2 regions of the Pseudomonas sp. MH9.2 genome follow, and region 2 is predicted to be linked to the other one. Evidence: predicted binding sites of a transcription regulator. Region 2 holds the regulator's gene; the other holds the start of a gene.
The links. Region 2 encodes sigma-54, which starts transcription at its own class of promoters, with help from an activator protein. Its sites were predicted from a motif close to ANTGGCATNNANNTTGCTNT; they were not measured.

Region 1: a site for sigma-54 is predicted at 3,248-3,267, ahead of RHM55_RS04700 (circularly permuted type 2 ATP-grasp protein). Genes of this name have one in related genera too.

Annotation. Positions count from the first base shown of each region.
Region 1 covers NZ_CP133784.1:1,027,964-1,036,795, reverse strand. Annotated here, with positions in the region: gene RHM55_RS04715 (LTA synthase family protein) at 1-2,006, shown strand, start outside; gene RHM55_RS04710 (hypothetical protein) at 2,146-2,382, shown strand; gene RHM55_RS04705 (ribonuclease E inhibitor RraB) at 2,633-2,971, shown strand; gene RHM55_RS04700 (circularly permuted type 2 ATP-grasp protein) at 3,302-4,711, shown strand; gene RHM55_RS04695 (alpha-E domain-containing protein) at 4,724-5,683, shown strand; gene RHM55_RS04690 (transglutaminase family protein) at 5,680-6,477, shown strand; gene RHM55_RS04685 (cytochrome c) at 6,538-7,371, opposite strand; gene RHM55_RS04680 (acetyl-CoA C-acetyltransferase) at 7,997-8,832, shown strand, end outside.
Region 2 covers NZ_CP133784.1:2,311,584-2,320,415, reverse strand. Annotated here, with positions in the region: gene RHM55_RS10850 (HPr family phosphocarrier protein) at 1-228, opposite strand, end outside; gene rapZ (RNase adapter RapZ) at 245-1,102, opposite strand; gene ptsN (PTS IIA-like nitrogen regulatory protein PtsN) at 1,105-1,566, opposite strand; gene hpf (ribosome hibernation-promoting factor, HPF/YfiA family) at 1,579-1,887, opposite strand; gene RHM55_RS10830 (RNA polymerase factor sigma-54) at 1,968-3,464, opposite strand; gene lptB (LPS export ABC transporter ATP-binding protein) at 3,652-4,377, opposite strand; gene lptA (lipopolysaccharide transport periplasmic protein LptA) at 4,377-4,919, opposite strand; gene lptC (LPS export ABC transporter periplasmic protein LptC) at 4,906-5,478, opposite strand; gene kdsC (3-deoxy-manno-octulosonate-8-phosphatase KdsC) at 5,488-6,024, opposite strand; gene RHM55_RS10805 (KpsF/GutQ family sugar-phosphate isomerase) at 6,024-6,998, opposite strand; gene RHM55_RS10800 (ABC transporter ATP-binding protein) at 7,315-8,124, shown strand; gene mlaE (lipid asymmetry maintenance ABC transporter permease subunit MlaE) at 8,124-8,832, shown strand, end outside.

The sequences.
Region 1 (8,832 bases), 1.3 Mb from region 2:
CGCTGCTGAGCGGCTTGGTCTTGATGGTGATGTATACCCTGCTGCGAGTCGCGCTGCTGGTCTATAACCGCGAAATGATTGGTAGCATCCCTGCGTCGACCTTTTTCGAGGCGATGGTCAATGGCCTGCGTTTCGACTTGCGCCTGACAATTTACCTGCTCATTCCTCTGGTGCTGGCGTTGTTCAGCGCCCGGGCAATGACTGGGCGTGGGATGTTCCGGTTTTGGTTGACGATTGGCGCCAGCATCACGCTGTTCCTCGGCCTGATGGAGTTGGACTTTTACCGCGAGTTCCATCAACGCTTGAACGGGCTGGTGTTCCAGTACGTCAAGGAAGACCCGAAAACCGTGCTGAGCATGCTCTGGAACGGCTTCCCGGTGGGACGCTATCTGCTGGCCTGGGCGGCGGTTACCTGGGTACTGAGTCTGCTCTTCAAGGGCATCGACCGTCTGACTCGAACCCGTCGGCGGCTTAATGTCAGTTCGAGCAGCAACCGCTCGGTCGCACCGTGGTATCTGCGTATCGGCGTGTTCGTGGCCTGCCTGATGGTTGCCGTCGTCGCCGCTCGTGGCACCCTGCGTCAGGGCCCGCCATTACGTTGGGGGGATGCGTACACCACTGATTCGAACTTCGCCAACCAGTTGGGCCTCAATGGCACCTTATCGTTGATCTCTGCTGCCGAAGCCCTGACGTCCGACCAGCGCGCCAATATCTGGAAGGCCACGCTGCCTCAACCGTTGGCGGAACAAACCGTGCGTGACATGTTGCTGACCGCCAGTGACAAGCTGGTTGATTCCGACACCGCTGCCGTGCGCCGCGATTCCTTGCCACCCGTGGAAAAAACACTGCCGATCCGCAACGTGGTGGTGATCCTGATGGAAAGTTTCGCCGGTCATTCGGTGGGTGCTTTGGGCAGCGATGCCAACATCACGCCTTACTTCGACAAGCTGTCCAAGGAAGGCCTGCTGTTCGACCGCTTCTTCTCCAATGGCACGCATACCCACCAGGGCATGTTCGCCACCATGGCCTGCTTTCCAAACCTGCCAGGTTTTGAATACCTGATGCAAACCCCGGAAGGCAGCCACAAACTGTCCGGCCTGCCGCAGTTGCTAAGTGCCCGCAAATACGACGATGTCTATGTCTACAACGGCGATTTTGCGTGGGACAACCAATCAGGCTTCTTCAGCAACCAGGGCATGACCAACTTCATTGGCCGTAATGATTTTGTCGATCCCGTGTTCTCCGATCCAACGTGGGGTGTGTCCGATCAGGATATGTTCGACAGAGGCGCTCAGGAGCTGAAAGCACGCGAAGGTGGCAAGCCTTTCTATGCGTTGCTGCAAAGCCTGTCCAACCATACGCCGTATGCGTTGCCGGAAAACCTGCCCGTCGAGCGGGTTACCGGGCATGGCACGCTGGATGAGCATTTGACGGCCATGCGTTATGCCGACTGGGCGTTGGGGCAATTCTTCGAGAAGGCGCGCAAAGAGCCTTACTTCAAAGAAACCCTGTTCATCGTCGTCGGGGATCACGGTTTCGGTAACGATCAGCAAGTCTCCGAAATGGACCTTGGTCGCTTTAACGTACCCATGCTGATGATCGGCCCAGGCGTCCAGGAGAAATTCGGTCAGCGCAGCAGTGTTGTCGGCACCCAGATTGATATCGTTCCGACCATCATGGGGCGTTTGGGTGGCGAATCGCGTAACCAATGCTGGGGTCGTGACTTGCTGAACCTGCCTGAAGGCGATAAAGGTTTTGGCGTGATCAAACCATCGGGGGGCGAGTTGACCGTCGCCCTGGTGACTGGCGATCGTATTCTGATCGAGCCCAAGGATATGGAACCTCGCGTGTACCAATATGAGCTGGGCGCCAAGCCCCACGCCGAACTGATGCCTCAACAAGCTGATTTACCACAGCTAAGGCTGAAACTGGAAAGCTTCCTGCAAACCGCAACCAAGAGCCTGATGGAGAATACCGCGGGCGTGGTCGACAGCAAGCCGCGCTAAGCGAGCGGCGTACTAAAAAAGAGACCTTTACCGGTCTCTTTTTTTGTCCGCCCGGCAGCCAAAACAGTGGAACGAATACTGGATTTTCAGGGTCCAGATTAAGTAAGCCGCTTTCTTCGGCTTCGCTGAGGAGACATAGATGAAACAGTGGATCATTACTTATCTTGATAAAGATGGCGTCCGACAAAGCCTAGAGTTTGGCAGCGAGCAGCGTCCTGATATGGAGACAGCGGCAGACTATCTACGCGAGGTTTTGTACCCTGTGGTTGATAAACTTGATCTGAACGACCTTGACGGCCGGGCACCCGAGCCGACGGTAAAATCCCTGAAGGCACTGCACAGTGTGCAAATTATTTCGGTCACTGAAACTCCTTGAATCATACCTTTGGCCATTGCTTGATCTGCCATTTGGCACGGACGGCCGATAGGGTTACTCTGCAAATGAGGCCGAAGCTGGCTTGCTTTGGCTTCCTCCATGTCGATGCCCGGTCTACCTGATAGATCTGGCCTTGTCAGCTACATGCTTGGCTCCTGGCGACAGACTATCTGTTGCTGAGCGACCACCAATCGGCGGGTCGCGTTGGGAGTGTTGAAACTCTATCTATCGTTGCATAGGAGGACGTTTCATGAGCACAGCCTATCAAGAGGACATCAGCAGTAACGTACTGCGCCGCATGAAAGAGGGCGGTTTTGATTTCGCACGTATTCATCCCATCGAGTTTTATGCCGTTTTCCCGGATGAGGAGCGGGCACGGCAAGCGGCAGGGCAGTTTCGTGGGGAATCCTTGAACGCGCAGGTCAGCGTCCGTGATGACGGGGCATGGCATCTTCAATTGAGCAAAGTGATGTACGCCACTTATGGTGGGATCGATGATTTCGAGCAAGACTTTCAAACGGTGATCACACCGCTGGACGGTGAGGTCGAGGGGTGGGGCGTGACTCAGGAAATCAAGCGTTTTAATTAACGCCCGAGGGTGTCCCCGTTGCAATCCCCTTACCGGCTGACCTTTTGTCAGCCGGTTTTAGTTTGTAGGTTCTAACCGTTAGAGGGATTGTTGGGTGGGTTGTGAAACAAAATTACACCTGTGAAATCAACGCTGACTATGCTGGTAATAGATAGCGTTATTGAAGGACGCGTCGCAATGAGGCGTAGGTGAATAAGTTGGGGCGGTTACTGCACAGGAATGGTGCGGTTGCGTTAGGGGATTTATCCAACTGTTTGATATTAAAGCGTTTATGCCGATGGCACGGGCCTTGCGAAGGCCTTTGGTGTCCGTGGTGACAAGGAGTACGGCATGATCCGCACCTTTTATGATGAGATGTATGACGCTGGCGGCTTGGTCCGTCCGCATTATCGGGAGTTTGCCCGTTGGCTGGGTGAGACGCCGCCGGAGCTTTTGGCTCAGCGCAGACGTGAAGCCGACCTTTTGTTTCATCGTGCCGGGATTACGTTCACGCTGTATGGGGACGACCAGGGCACTGAGCGGTTGATTCCGTTCGATACGATTCCGCGCAGTATTCCTGCCAGCGAATGGCGGATTGTGGAACGCGGCTGTATTCAGCGGGTCAAGGCGTTGAACATGTTTCTCGCCGACCTGTATCACGATCAACGGATTATCAAAGCCGGGATTATTCCCGCCGAACAGGTGTTGGCCAACGAGCAATATCAGTTGGCGATGCAGGGCCTGAATCTGCACCGTGACCTTTATTCGCATATTTCCGGTGTTGACTTGGTGCGTGATGGCGACGGCACCTACTACGTGCTCGAAGACAACCTGCGCACACCCAGCGGCGTCAGTTACATGCTCGAAGATCGCAAGATGATGATGCGCCTGTTCCCGGAGCTGTTCGCCGCTCAGCGCATCGCGCCCATCGATCATTATCCGAACATGCTCCTCGATACCTTGAAAAGCTCCAGCCCCATCGACAATCCGAGCGTTGTAGTCCTGACTCCTGGCCGCTTTAACAGTGCCTTTTTCGAACACGCCTTTCTGGCGCGCGAGATGGGTGTCGAGTTGGTGGAAGGGGCCGATCTGTTCGTGCGTGATGATCGCGTCTTCATGCGCACCACTGACGGGCCTAAAGCCGTCGATGTGATCTACCGGCGTCTGGATGATGCGTTTCTCGATCCGCTGGCGTTTAACCCCGACTCAATGCTCGGCGTCCCGGGCCTGCTTTCGGCCTATCGCTCGGGCAATGTGGTGCTGGCCAATGCCATCGGGACCGGCGTAGCGGACGACAAGTCGATCTATCCCTATGTGACGGACATGATCCGTTTCTATCTGGATGAAGAGCCGATTCTGCAAAATGTGCCGACCTGGCAGTGCCGCAAACCGGAAGAGTTGTCCCACGTGCTGGCGCATCTGCCGGAACTGGTGGTCAAGGAAACCCAAGGTTCGGGTGGTTACGGCATGTTGGTTGGCCCGGCGGCTTCGGCAGCTGAAATCGAAGTGTTCCGTGCCCGCCTGAAAGCCAAGCCCCACGCGTACATTGCACAACCCACTTTATGCCTGTCGACCTGTCCGACTTTTGTCGAGAACGGCATCGCCCCACGCCATATCGACTTGCGCCCATTTGTTCTTTCCGGCCGTGAAACCCGAGTAGTCCCAGGCGGCCTTACCCGAGTAGCCCTGCGTGAAGGCTCTCTCGTGGTGAACTCGTCCCAGGGCGGCGGAACCAAAGACACCTGGGTGGTTGAGGATTAAGGATGCCTGCCAATGCTAAGTAGAACTGCCTCGGATTTATATTGGATGTCGCGTTATCTGGAGCGAGCGGAAAACCTCGCGCGGATGCTCGACGTCAGCTATTCGTTGTCACTGATGCCCCAGGATGGGCGCGGCGATGGTCTGGATGAAATGGCCATGCCGCTGTTGATTACCGGCACGCTGGACGACTATCTGGAGCGCTACGGTGAGTTGCACGCCGAACGCTTGTTGCATTTTTTCGCCCTGGATGCGACCAACCCGGCCAGCATTTACAGCTGCCTGGGTGCCGCTCGGGCCAGTGCTCATGCGGTGCGCGGACGAATCACGGCAGACATGTGGGAAAACATCAACGCCACGTGGCTTGAGATACGCGGCATCGCCGAGCAGGGTTTGAGTCGTTACGGCATGAGCCGTTTTTGTGAGTGGGTCAAAGAGCGTTCGCACCTGTTTCGGGGGGCGACCTATGGCACCATCATGCGTCACGATGCGTTCCGTTTTATCCGTCTGGGGACGTTCATCGAGCGCGCCGATAACACCCTGCGCATGCTCGACGCCCGTTACGAGATGCTCGAAGTGCTCGGGAAAAATACCGAAGCGATCTCTGACAGTTCGGCGCACGGCTACTACCAGTGGAGCGCCTTGTTGCGCGCCTTGTCGTCGTTCGAGGCGTACACCGAGCTGTATCGGGACGCGCCGGGTGCGCGTCAGGTCGCCGAATTGCTGCTGTTGCGTGCCGACATCCCGCGCTCGTTGCGCGCCTGTCTGGAGGAGCTCGATCAGATCCTCGCGAGTCTGCCAGGCACCAATGGCCGTCCGGCACAGCGCTTGGCCGCCGAATTGGACGCACGTCTGCGCTATACCAGCATCGATGAAATTCTGGGTGAAGGCCTGCATGAATGGCTGAATGAATTCATTCCGTTAGTGGCCCAATTGGGTAACGCTATCCACACTTCATACCTGGAGGCTGCATGAGACTCTCAATTAGCCACGAGACCACTTATCACTACGAAGATCAGGTCCGCGCCAGCATCCAGTATTTGCGTCTGACACCTCACGACAGCGAGCGCCAGCAGGTACTCAGCTGGCAGCTGACCTTGCCGCGCCCGGTGCGTGCGCAGATCGATCCGTTCGGCAATATCCTTCATGTATTGACGCTGGATGAGCCCCACGAAGCGATCATTATCGGTGCCCGTGGCCAGGTTGAAATCGACGAGAAGCGTGAGGCTGAGCATGAAAGCCAGTCAGCGCTGCCATTTCTGCGTTTCACCCGTCTGACTGAAGCCGATGAAGCCATACGTGCCTTTGCGCTCAAGCAGTGCCACACGCGCAAAGACCGCAATGCCTTGATCGACTTGATGTACGGTCTGAACCAACACATGACCTACAGCCCTGGTTCGACAGAAGTCGATACCAGCGCTGCTGAAGCGTTTGCTGGCCGTTCAGGCGTGTGCCAGGACCACACCCATGCGTTCCTGGCCTGTGCCCGTAGCTTGGGAGTGCCCGCGCGTTATGTATCAGGTTATCTCTATAGCGAAAACAGCGAGCATCTGGCCAGTCATGCCTGGGCGGAAGCCTGGATCGATGACGCCTGGTACAGCTTCGATGTGACCAATCAACTGTCCCGGCCTGAGCGTCACCTCAAGCTGGCAGTGGGTCTGGATTACCTCGACGCCTGCCCGGTACGGGGTATGCGCCGTGGCGGTGGCTGCGAGCAGATGCATGCCAAAGTGTTCGTCTCGCCGATGTTGTTGGTGCAGCAGCAGTAACCATCCTGAGCGCGGTGTGCCAGACACACCGCGTCAGCTTCTTCGCAGGCACGTCAGCGCTTAGAGCGGGGATGCTGCCGTTCTGCGTTGCGCCATGTGCCTGAGATAGCCAATCAGTTGATCCAGCTCACCCTCGGACAGCACCGCTGTAGAGATCGCGGGCATTTTTGCCTGTGGCCATTGACGCAGGCTTTGCGGGTTTCGGATGTAGAGCTTGAGGTAGTCCCCCGCAAAGTACTCAATGGGGCTGTGCGGCTGATTCAGGTCCGGACCCAGTTGCGAGTCACCGGCACCGTTGAGGCGATGGCAGGCCAGGCAGTTTTTCTGAAACAGTGCAAACCCTTGATTGATCGGATCATTGGCAGCCAATGCCCGGTCCGGCAGCATCATTGGGAAACGTTCAGCCACGGACGCTAATAATCGTACTTTACTGACCGCGAAGGGCCATTGTTCGGGGCTGATGTTGCCGGCTTTCGGTTCGGTCCATACCAGATAAAAAGGACCGGGGCTTTGCTGGTTTTCGCCCAGCGTGGGCCACGGAGCCGCCGGGTCTTCGATGGCCAGCCACGCGCGTGCGCCAGTGCTCTCAAGCAAAGGCCCTGCGGGCATCTCGGCGGCAAACCCATCCGTGGCCACGGCCTGGAGATGATCCTTTGCAGTAATGCCCCCAAGCAGCGCCGCCATTGGCACTGCGCGATAGGTCATGGCGCGTTTATAGGAAACATCTTCGGCGATTTGGATCTGCTGCGCTTGCGGATGCTTAAGCAGCTGTGCGGTGTCCCAAATATGGACCCCGTCGGGTAGCTCGACGGTCAATTGAGCGGCTTGGACGACGCCCGCGTGGCTGACAGCAAAGCAGCAGAGCAACGGTATGAACGCTAACCACTGACGCATAAACCCATCTCCATCAATTCAGGCTGGAAGATTGGCACAGATGCGCTTTACTCGACAGCGTATCGAATACCTTGCTTTGGCATGGCAAAGATACGCTCAACCGAACAGACGGGTCATGTTCGGCACAATCAATAAAAGAGTAGTGGCGAACACAATAAGCCCCGCCTGACGAACTTTCGAATGTTTAAACATGGCTGACTGCCTTTTGTTGTTATTCCTGAGCGACTAAAGCTCTCCGATTTCGTAGTACATGAATCGGGCAGCTGGCAAAGGTGATACACGCGAACAGGTGTCCCGGCAGACCCGGCAACTCAGACTGCTACTGTATTTTTTTTGCGTCCGTCTGTTACAGGGTTAACCTTAGGACCCGCGTCACGTATGGCTTAGATCGATTTCGTATCATTTAAGAGACGATATGAATTGCACGTACTAAGGCTCATCGCCAGCTTCCGAGTACTGCCTTTGCTAGACGCTTTGAAGGCTTGCGATACAGATATGTTAGTCAGCTACCGTTCGTCTGAGCGAGGCGGTCAAGCCTAATGAGCGCTTAGGTCATTGAATCAGCTCGGGTGACGTTTAAGGTGTCGGTACAGGAACCCACTTTCCACTGCGCTCCGAGGACCTCATGACTGAAGCTTTGATTTTCGATGCGGTACGCACGCCCCGTGGCAAAGGCAAACCGGGTGGGGCGCTGTACAGTGTCAAGCCGGTGAACTTGATAGCGGGATTGCTTGTTGCCTTGCAGCAACGCAACCAACTGGACACCCGTCAGGTCGATGACATTGTTCTGGGGTGCGTAACGCCGGTGGGTGATCAGGGCGCGGACATTGCCAAAACGGCTGCACTGGTCGCCGATTGGGACGTCAGCGTCGCGGGGATGCAGCTCAACCGGTTTTGCGCGTCGGGCCTGGAAGCGGTCAACCTGGGCGCGATGAAAATTCGCTCCGGCTTTGAAGACCTTGTGGTGGTGGGCGGGGTCGAGTCGATGTCACGTGTACCAATGGGCAGCGACGGCGGTGCCTGGGCGTTGGACCCGCAGACCAACATGCACTGCCATTTCACCCCGCAAGGGATCGGTGCCGACTTGATTGCGACGATGGAGGGCTTCAGTCGCGGCGATGTCGATGCCTATGCTTTGTACTCACAGCAAAAAGCCGCCCGTGCACGCGCCGATGGTTCGTTCAACAAATCTCTGGTGTCGGTAAGAGACCAGAACGGCACGCTGCTGCTTGATCACGATGAGTTCATTCGCGCCGACTCGACCCTGGAGGGGTTGGGCAAGCTCAAGTCGAGCTTCGAAATGATCGGCCAGATGGGATTCGACGCCACCGCGCTTCGGGTCTACAGCCATGTCGAGCGCATCAACCATGTTCATACCCCCGGCAATAGCTCCGGGATCGTTGATGGTGCGGCTGCCATGCTTATCGGTTCCGCGGCCAAGGGCCTGGCGCTGGGTCTGCG
Region 2 (8,832 bases):
TTCGAGTGCTGCCTGTTCGTCTTCGCCTTCAGTATGCAGGTGGATATCGGTGCCTTTTCCTGCTGCCAGCATCATCACGGCCATGATGCTTTTGCCGTCGACCATGCTGTCGGGCGCGCGACCTACTCTGATCTGGCAGGGGAATCTTCCGGCGACGCCGACGAATTTAGCGGCGGCGCGCGCGTGCAAGCCAAGCTTGTTGATGATAGTGATTTGACGAACGGGCATCGCGATGAGGGTCCTTTCAGCTGAGGTCGCGGTGGCGGACCTGAACGTTCTTGAGGGATTGTTGCAAGACCTGACCCAGGCGCTCGGTCAGGTAGACAGAGCGGTGGTGCCCGCCGGTGCAGCCAATGGCAATAGTCACGTAGGCGCGGTTGCTGGCTGCAAAGCGTGGCAACCATTTGTTCAGGTACGCGTAGATGTCCTGGAACATCTCTTCTACATCCGGCTGTGCCGCCAAATAATCGGCCACGGGCTGGTCGAGCCCGGACAGTTCGCGCAACTCCGGCTTCCAGTAGGGATTGGGCAGGCAGCGCACATCGAATACCAGATCAGCATCTACTGGCATGCCACGTTTGAAACCAAACGACTCAACCAGAAACGCGGTGCCTGGCTCCGGCTTGTTCAGCAGGCGCAGTTTGAGCATGTCACGTAGTTGATAGAGGTTCAGGTGCGTGGTGTTGATTTTCAGATCGGCCAGATCGATGATCGGCCCAAGCAGGTTGCTCTCGTCACGTATCGCTTCGGCAAGCGAGCGGTTGGTGCTGCTCAGGGGGTGGCGACGACGGGTTTCAGAGAATCGTTTTAGCAGGGTCTCTTCATCGGCGTCGAGGTACAGCACATCGCATTGGATGTGGCGGCTGCGGACCTCTTCCAGTAATTCGGGAAAACGCGACAGATGGCTCGGCAGATTGCGCGCGTCGATGGACACGGCGACCAGCGGCTGAGCCAGTTCGGTATGAATCAGGGCACGTTCAGCCAGCTCCGGGAGCAGGCCTGCAGGCAGGTTGTCGATGCAATAGAAGCCGTTGTCTTCCAGTACATCCAGTGCTGTGCTCTTGCCGGAGCCGGATCGGCCGCTGACGATGATCATGCGCATCATTAATGACCGTTCTGCACGTCCAGCACCACTTGATAAAGCGCTTCATCGCTTTGGGCGCTGCGTAGGCGGTCGCGCACATCGGCGCGGTCGAGCATGCTGGCTATCTGGCGCAGCAGCTCCAGGTGTTCGTCGGTGGCGGCTTCCGGGACTAGAAGGACAAAAAGCAGGTCTACAGGCCTGCCGTCGATGGCGTCAAAATCTACGGGGGTGTCGAGGTGCAGGAGGGCGCTGATGGGCATTGGGCAGCCCGCCAGCCGGCAATGCGGGATGGCGATGCCATTGCCGAAACCGGTCGAGCCGAGTTTTTCGCGGGCAATAAGGCTCGTGAGTACCAAGTCCGAATCAAGCTCCGTTTCACGGCCGATCAGTTTGGCAACTTGCTCAAGAACATTTTTTTTACTGCTGCTCGGCACGTTCACGAGTGAACGGCCGGCAGTCAGGATATTTTCAAGTCGGATCATGGGTTGTGGGTGTTAGCGAGCAGTCGCACCTTTCAGGATGTTCTGCTGCTTTTCCTTATGCTTGAGCAATTGTCGGTCCAGCTTGTCAGTGAGTAGGTCGATTGCCGCATACATGTCGTCATGTTCTGCGTTAGCGACCACCTCTCCACCGTGGATGTGCAGTGTGGCTTCGATTTTCTGTTTCAGTTTCTCGACTGCCATCGTTACCTGCACATTGGTAATCTTGTCAAAGTGCCCTTCGAGCTTCTTGAATTTGAGCTCGATGTATTCGCGCAGGGGCTTGGTCACTTCCAATTGGTGTCCACTGATGTTGACTTGCATACAGCGTCTCCTTCGTTGCCAGTACATAAAGAGGCAGGCTTGAATGCCTACCACTGGAACGCTACGGCGTACGGCCACCCTTACATCAATCGCTTGCGTTCGCTTGAAGGTGCTATCCCAAGTGATTCGCGGTATTTAGCGACCGTGCGCCGAGCTACCTGAATGCCTTGTGCCTCCAGTAAACCAGCGATCTTGCTGTCACTCAACGGCTTTTTCTGATTTTCCGCAGCTACCAGTTTTTTGATGATCGCGCGAATGGCCGTGGACGAACACTCTCCGCCCTCTGAGGTGCTTACGTGACTGGAAAAGAAATATTTCAGTTCGTAAATACCGCGCGGGGTATGCATGAATTTTTGCGTGGTCACACGTGAAATCGTCGATTCGTGCATGCCTACCGCTTCGGCGATGTCATGCAGAACCAAGGGTTTCATGGCTTCGTCGCCATACTCAAGAAAGCCGCGCTGGTGCTCGACGATCTGCGTGGCCACTTTCATCAGCGTTTCGTTGCGGCTCTGCAGGCTCTTGATGAACCAGCGTGCCTCTTGCAACTGATTGCGCATGAAGGTGTTGTCAGCGCTGGTGTCGGCCCTGCGGACGAACCCTGCGTATTGGGGGTTGACCCGCAGACGGGGCACGGACTCTTGATTGAGCTCTACCAGCCAGCGCTCGTTGTCTTTGCGCACGATCACGTCGGGCACAACGTATTCGGCCTCGCTCGACTCGATCTGCGAGCCTGGGCGCGGGTTGAGGCTCTGCACCAGTTCAATGACCTGGCGCAGTTCGTCTTCCTTGAGCTTCATGCGCCGCATCAGCTGAGCGTAGTCGCGGCTGCCAAGCAGGTCGATGAAGTCTCCGACCAAGCGTTGTGCCTCGGCCAGCCAGCGAGTCTTCGCGGGGAGCTGACGCAATTGCAGTGACAGGCATTCGCTCAGGTTGCGAGCGCCGATACCCGCGGGTTCGAATTGCTGGATACGGTGCAGTACTGCTTCGATTTCATCCAATTCGACATCCATTTCCGGGTCGAAGGCATCGAGGATTTCCTCAAGCGACTCGTCCAGGTAGCCCTGATTGTTGATGCAGTCGATCAGCGTGACGGCGATCAACCGATCAGTATCGGACATGGGGGCCAGATTCAATTGCCACAACAGATGGCTTTGCAGGCTCTCGCCGGCCGATGTGCGAGTGGTGAAGTCCCATTCGTCATCGTCGTTGTTGCTGCTGGGCAGGCTGCTGGCACTGGTCTGATACACGTCATCCCAAGCGGTATCAACGGGCAGCTCGTTGGGGATGCGGTCGTTCCAGTCGCCTTCTTCCAGGTTGTCCACCGTCGGGGCGGGCTCCTGGTAGGTAGGTTCCTGTACGTCAGGATTGGGTTTCTCTATGTTGTCGGCCAACGGATCGGCATTGTCGAAGTCGTCGCCTTCTTCCTGGCGTTCCAGCATAGGGTTCGACTCCAACGCTTCCTGGATTTCCTGTTGAAGGTCCAGGGTCGACAATTGGAGGAGGCGGATGGCCTGTTGCAGCTGCGGTGTCATCGTCAGCTGCTGGCCCATTCTCAGGACTAGCGATGGTTTCATGGCAGGGGCTTAACACCTTATTTCGCCGGCGCACATGCGCCATCCACTACAGGGCGCCGAAGCGCCAACTTAAGCAAATTATATGCCTGAAACCTAAGTGTTTGCCTAGAGCGTGATGACAATTAATGTTCTTGTCAGCACTGCACCCTAGCGTCCGTCGCCGATGAAGAGCGAAACACCGCAGAGCTTACAGGCGGAACTCATGGCCGAGGTAAACCTCTTTAACCAGTTGGTTAGCCAGAATGGTTTCTGAATCACCCTCAGCGATCAGTTGCCCGTCGTTGACGATGTAAGCGGTTTCACAAATATCCAGGGTGTCACGTACGTTGTGATCGGTGATCAGTACGCCGATGCCCTTGGCTTTCAAGTGATAAATGATTTGCTTGATATCGCCGACGGAAATGGGGTCGACACCGGCAAACGGTTCATCGAGCAAGATGAATTTTGGCGAAGTCGCCAGGGCGCGAGCGATTTCCACACGACGGCGTTCACCGCCGGACAGGCTCATGCCCAGGTTGTCGCGTATGTGGCTGATGTGGAACTCCTGCAGCAGGCTTTCCAGCTCCTTGCGACGCGCTGTACGGTCGAGTTCCTTGCGGGTCTCGAGGATCGCCATGATGTTATCGGCAACCGACAGTTTGCGAAAAATCGAGGCTTCCTGCGGCAGATAGCCGATCCCGGCGCGTGCGCGACCGTGCATGGGTTGATGGCTGACGTCTTGATCGTCGATCAAGACGCGACCCTGATCGGCCTGGACCAAACCTACGATCATGTAGAAACAGGTGGTTTTGCCAGCACCGTTAGGGCCAAGCAGCCCCACGATTTGCCCGCTCTCGATCGAGAGACTGACATCGCGCACAACCTGGCGACCCTTATAGCTTTTAGCCAGATGCTGGGCTTTAAGCGTCGCCATTACGGAGCCTTCTGCGGTGCGGGTTTGTTTTTCGGCTGGATGACCATGTCGATCCGCGGACGTGGTGCCGTCACCTTGGCTCCGTTGGCGCGGCCGGCATTGACGATTTGTTTCGTCGTGTCATAGACGATTTTCTCGCCTTCGGACGTATTGCCGTCGTTGATGACCTTGGCCTTGTCGATCAGGATGATCCGGTCAAGGGCGGCGAAGTACTGGATGGTCACGCCGTACGCTTGAACGATAGGCTTGTCGACGGCAGGTTTCTGTTCGTAGTAAGCAAGATTGCCAACGGCGGTAAATACGTCGACTTCACCTGTTGGCGTCCGGGTGATGGTCACGGTGTTGCCCGTGATCTTCATGGAGCCTTGGGTGATGATGACATTGCCTTTGTAGGTGGCAATGCCCTGCTTGTCATCGAGTTGCGCATCGTCAGACTGAATATGAATAGGCTGATCGCGGTCCGTCGGCAAAGCCCAGGCGCTCACGCTTCCCAGTGCTGCGCCCAAACCGAGCAAAAAAGGGAGGGTTTTAACGAGCCTCATACTGTCCTCTTACGTTGGACAGCAGGTGCATCCTGCCGTCGTTCAAATACGCTTTCATACCCGTGCCAGTGGATACGCCGCCGAAACCGTCGATTCTAACGGCTTGCTCGGTCTGCGCATATTGCTTCTGTGGGAATACAGTCATTCGACTGCTGGTAATAATCGTTGTCCGGTTTTTTTCGTCAGTGCGTGCGATACGTACTGAATCGATGAGCTCGACCTCGGTGCCGCCGGGAGACACTTCTCCCTTCTTGCTCTGGACATGCCAGGGAAAGAGGGCGCCGCGATACAGTTGCAGATCTGGATTGGTCAGCAGGGTGATGTCGGAAATCTGCACATGTTCGACCTTGTCGGCGGTCATGTCGTATTGAAGCTTGCCGTCCGGCAGGAACTGCAGGCTGTGAGCATTCATCGCATAAAAGTCGATGGCGGCCGGGTCAACGGGTGCAGCCCGCTGCTCCAGAAAGGTTTCAGGGCTGATGTTCCAGTAGCCTGCGGCCGCCAGCATCAGCGCAAGCACGCCCAGAATCAAAAACCGGCGAATCTTTTTACTCAGCATAAATGACTTCTATAAGTAGGCGGCGTGGGCCGCTTCAAGGCTGCCTTGAGCGCTAAGGATCAACTCGCAAAATTCGCGCGCCGCGCCTTCGCCGCCGCGAGCCTGAGTAATGCCGTGGGCATGTTGGCGAACAAAACTGGCCGCATTGGCGACCGCCATGCCAAGGCCAACGCGCCGAATGACAGGCAAGTCTGGCAGGTCGTCACCCAAGTACGCGACCTGTTCATAGCTTAGATTGAGTTGGGCAAGTAGTTCGTCAAGAACGACCAGTTTATCTTCGCGGCCTTGATACAAGTGCTGGATGCCCAGATTCTGCGCGCGGCGCTCGACCACCGGTGTGCGACGCCCGCTGATGATAGCGGTGTGCACGCCCGAGGCAATCAGCATTTTTATGCCTTGGCCATCGAGTGTATTAAACGTTTTGAACTCACTGCCGTCTTCGAGAAAGTACAGGCGTCCGTCCGTCAGCACGCCATCGACGTCGAAAATGGCCAGTTTGATGTTCTTGCCGCGTTGCAGCAGATCCTGCATCGTCGCTTCGCTCATTACATAACCCCCGCGCGCAGCAGGTCTTGCAGGTTGAAGGCGCCAATAGGGTGGTCGTTCTTGTCGACCACGATCAAGGCTCCAATTTTGTGGTCTTCCATGATTTTCAACGCCTCGGCTGCAAGCATCTCGGGGCGAGCAGTCTTGCCATGGAGTGTCATCACTTCGTCGATGCTCGCCTGACGAATATCGATGCTGCGGTCCAGGGTTCTGCGCAAATCGCCGTCGGTAAATATCCCGGCGAGGCGGCCATCGGCCTCCACAACGGCAGTCATGCCCAAGCCCTTGTGGGTCATTTCCATCAGCGCATCACGCAGCAGCGTGCCGCGTTGAACCTTTGGCAAATCTTCACCGGTATGCATGACGTGTTCGACTTTGAGCAACAAACGTCTGCCAAGCGCGCCGCCAGGGTGGGAGAAGGCAAAGTCTTCCGCCGTGAACCCGCGCGCTTCGAGCAGGGCGACCGCCAGTGCGTCGCCCATCACCAGTGCGGCGGTAGTCGAGGACGTAGGGGCCAGGTTCAGTGGGCAGGCCTCTTGCGTGACGTAAACGTTGAGATTGATTTCTGCGGCCTTGGCCAGCGGCGAATCAGGGTTGCCGGTCAGGCTGATCATCTTGATGCCCAAGCGTTTGATCAGTGGCAGCAAGGTGACGATTTCGGCGGTCGAACCCGAGTTGGAAATCGCCAGAATGATGTCGTCGCGGGTGATCATGCCCATGTCGCCATGGCTCGCTTCAGCCGGGTGGACGAAGAACGCGGTGGTGCCCGTGCTTGCCAGGGTGGCGGCAATCTTGTTGCCGATGTGCCCGGACTTGCCCATGCCGACCACTACGACACGGCCTGTACCGGCCAGAATCATCTCGCAAGCGCGTACGAAATCTGCGTCGATATGGGCCAGCAAGCCTTCTACGGCTTCTATTTCGAGGCGGATGGTGCGTTGTGCTGTTTGAATCAGGTCGCAGGATTGGCTCATGTCAAAAATCGGTCAGCCTGATGAAAAGGCGGCGATTATAGCGGTAATGGCTCAATCCCTCACGCTTGATCGTCCGACTTTGTTGTGCGCCGTAAATCAGGTCAGGTATACGCGGACTGATTGTGTCCTTTGTAGGACGTTTTGCAATTGTTCGAATTATCTGTCTCGCACCTTAACGAAAGAGGCTTCTACCGTGGGCCGCGCGCGCGGGCGGTGGTATAGTTCGCCGCCGGTTCTGCCCCCCGGACAGCCACTGCGCGTGTCTTGCGGCACGGACCTGGCGTCAGAGTGTGAGGCTGCATCGCAAGGAGTTTAGATGAGTGCCGATAACGCCTACGCGGTCGAGCTGAAGGGTGTCACCTTCATGCGCGGGACGCGCAGCATTTTCAATAATGTTGATATTCGTATTCCTCGGGGCAAGGTCACCGGCATCATGGGACCTTCCGGCTGTGGCAAAACGACCTTGCTGCGTTTGATGGGTGCGCAGTTGCGTCCCAGCAAAGGCGAAGTGTGGGTCAACGGCCAGAATCTGCCGAAATTGTCGCGCAGCGACCTGTTCGACGCACGCAAGCAAATGGGCGTGCTGTTTCAGAGTGGCGCCTTGTTCACGGACCTCGATGTGTTCGAAAACGTGGCCTTTCCGCTTCGCGTGCACACCGATTTGCCGGAAGAAATGATCCGCGACATCGTCTTGCTCAAATTGCAAGCGGTCGGACTGCGCGGTGCCATCGAGCTGACGCCCGACGAGTTGTCTGGCGGCATGAAGCGCCGTGTGGCATTGGCTCGGGCGATTGCCCTTGACCCGCAAATCCTGATGTACGACGAACCCTTCGTGGGCCAGGACCCTATTGCCATGGGGGTGCTGGTGCGCTTGATTCGGTTGCTCAACGATGCGTTGGGGATCACCAGTATTGTGGTGTCCCACGACCTTGCCGAAACAGCGAGTATCGCGGACTACCTGTATGTAGTGGGCGATGGCGAGGTATTGGGGCAGGGGACCCCCGAGGAACTGATGAACTCGGACAACCCTCGTATTCACCAATTCATGACCGGCGAACCTGATGGCCCTGTGCCATTTCACTATCCGGCACCGGATTATCGCGACGAACTTTTGGGGAAGCGCTGATGCGCAGAAAGTCACTACTGGAGCGGATTCGTCTATTCGGGCACGCTGCGATCGATAGCATTACGGTGCTGGGGCGCTCGGGCATATTTCTGGTTCATGTGTTGTTCGGCCGAGGCGGCATTGGCGGCAGTTTTCAACTGCTGGTCAGGCAGCTGCATTCAATCGGCGTCATGTCCCTGCTGATCATTGTGGTCTCGGGGGGCTTCATTGGCATGGTGTTGGCGCTTCAAGGCTTCAACATCCTGACTAAATATGGCTCGGAGCAGGCCGTCGGGCAGATGGTTGCGTTGACCCTGTTGCGTGAGTTGGGGCCTGTGGTTGCGGCTCTGCTGTTCGCCGGGCGCGCGGGTTCCGCGTTGACCGCTGAAATCGGCAACATGAAATCCACTGAGCAATTGTCCAGTCTGGAAATGATTGGCGTCGATCCACTCAAGTACATCGTTGCGCCGCGTCTGTGGGCTGGTTTCATCTCTCTGCCGTTGTTGGCGATGATCTTCAGTGTGGTCGGAATCTGGTGTGGCTCCTGGGTTGCGATCGACTGGCTGGGCGTTTACGAAGGCTCATTCTGGTCAAATATGCAAAACAGCGTGTCCTTCAGGGATGACGTGCTCAATGGTGTTATTAAAAGCGTAATCTTTGCTTTTGTGGTTACCTGGATTGCCGTGTTTCAGGGTTACGACTGTGAGCCCACTTCGGAAGGGATCAGTC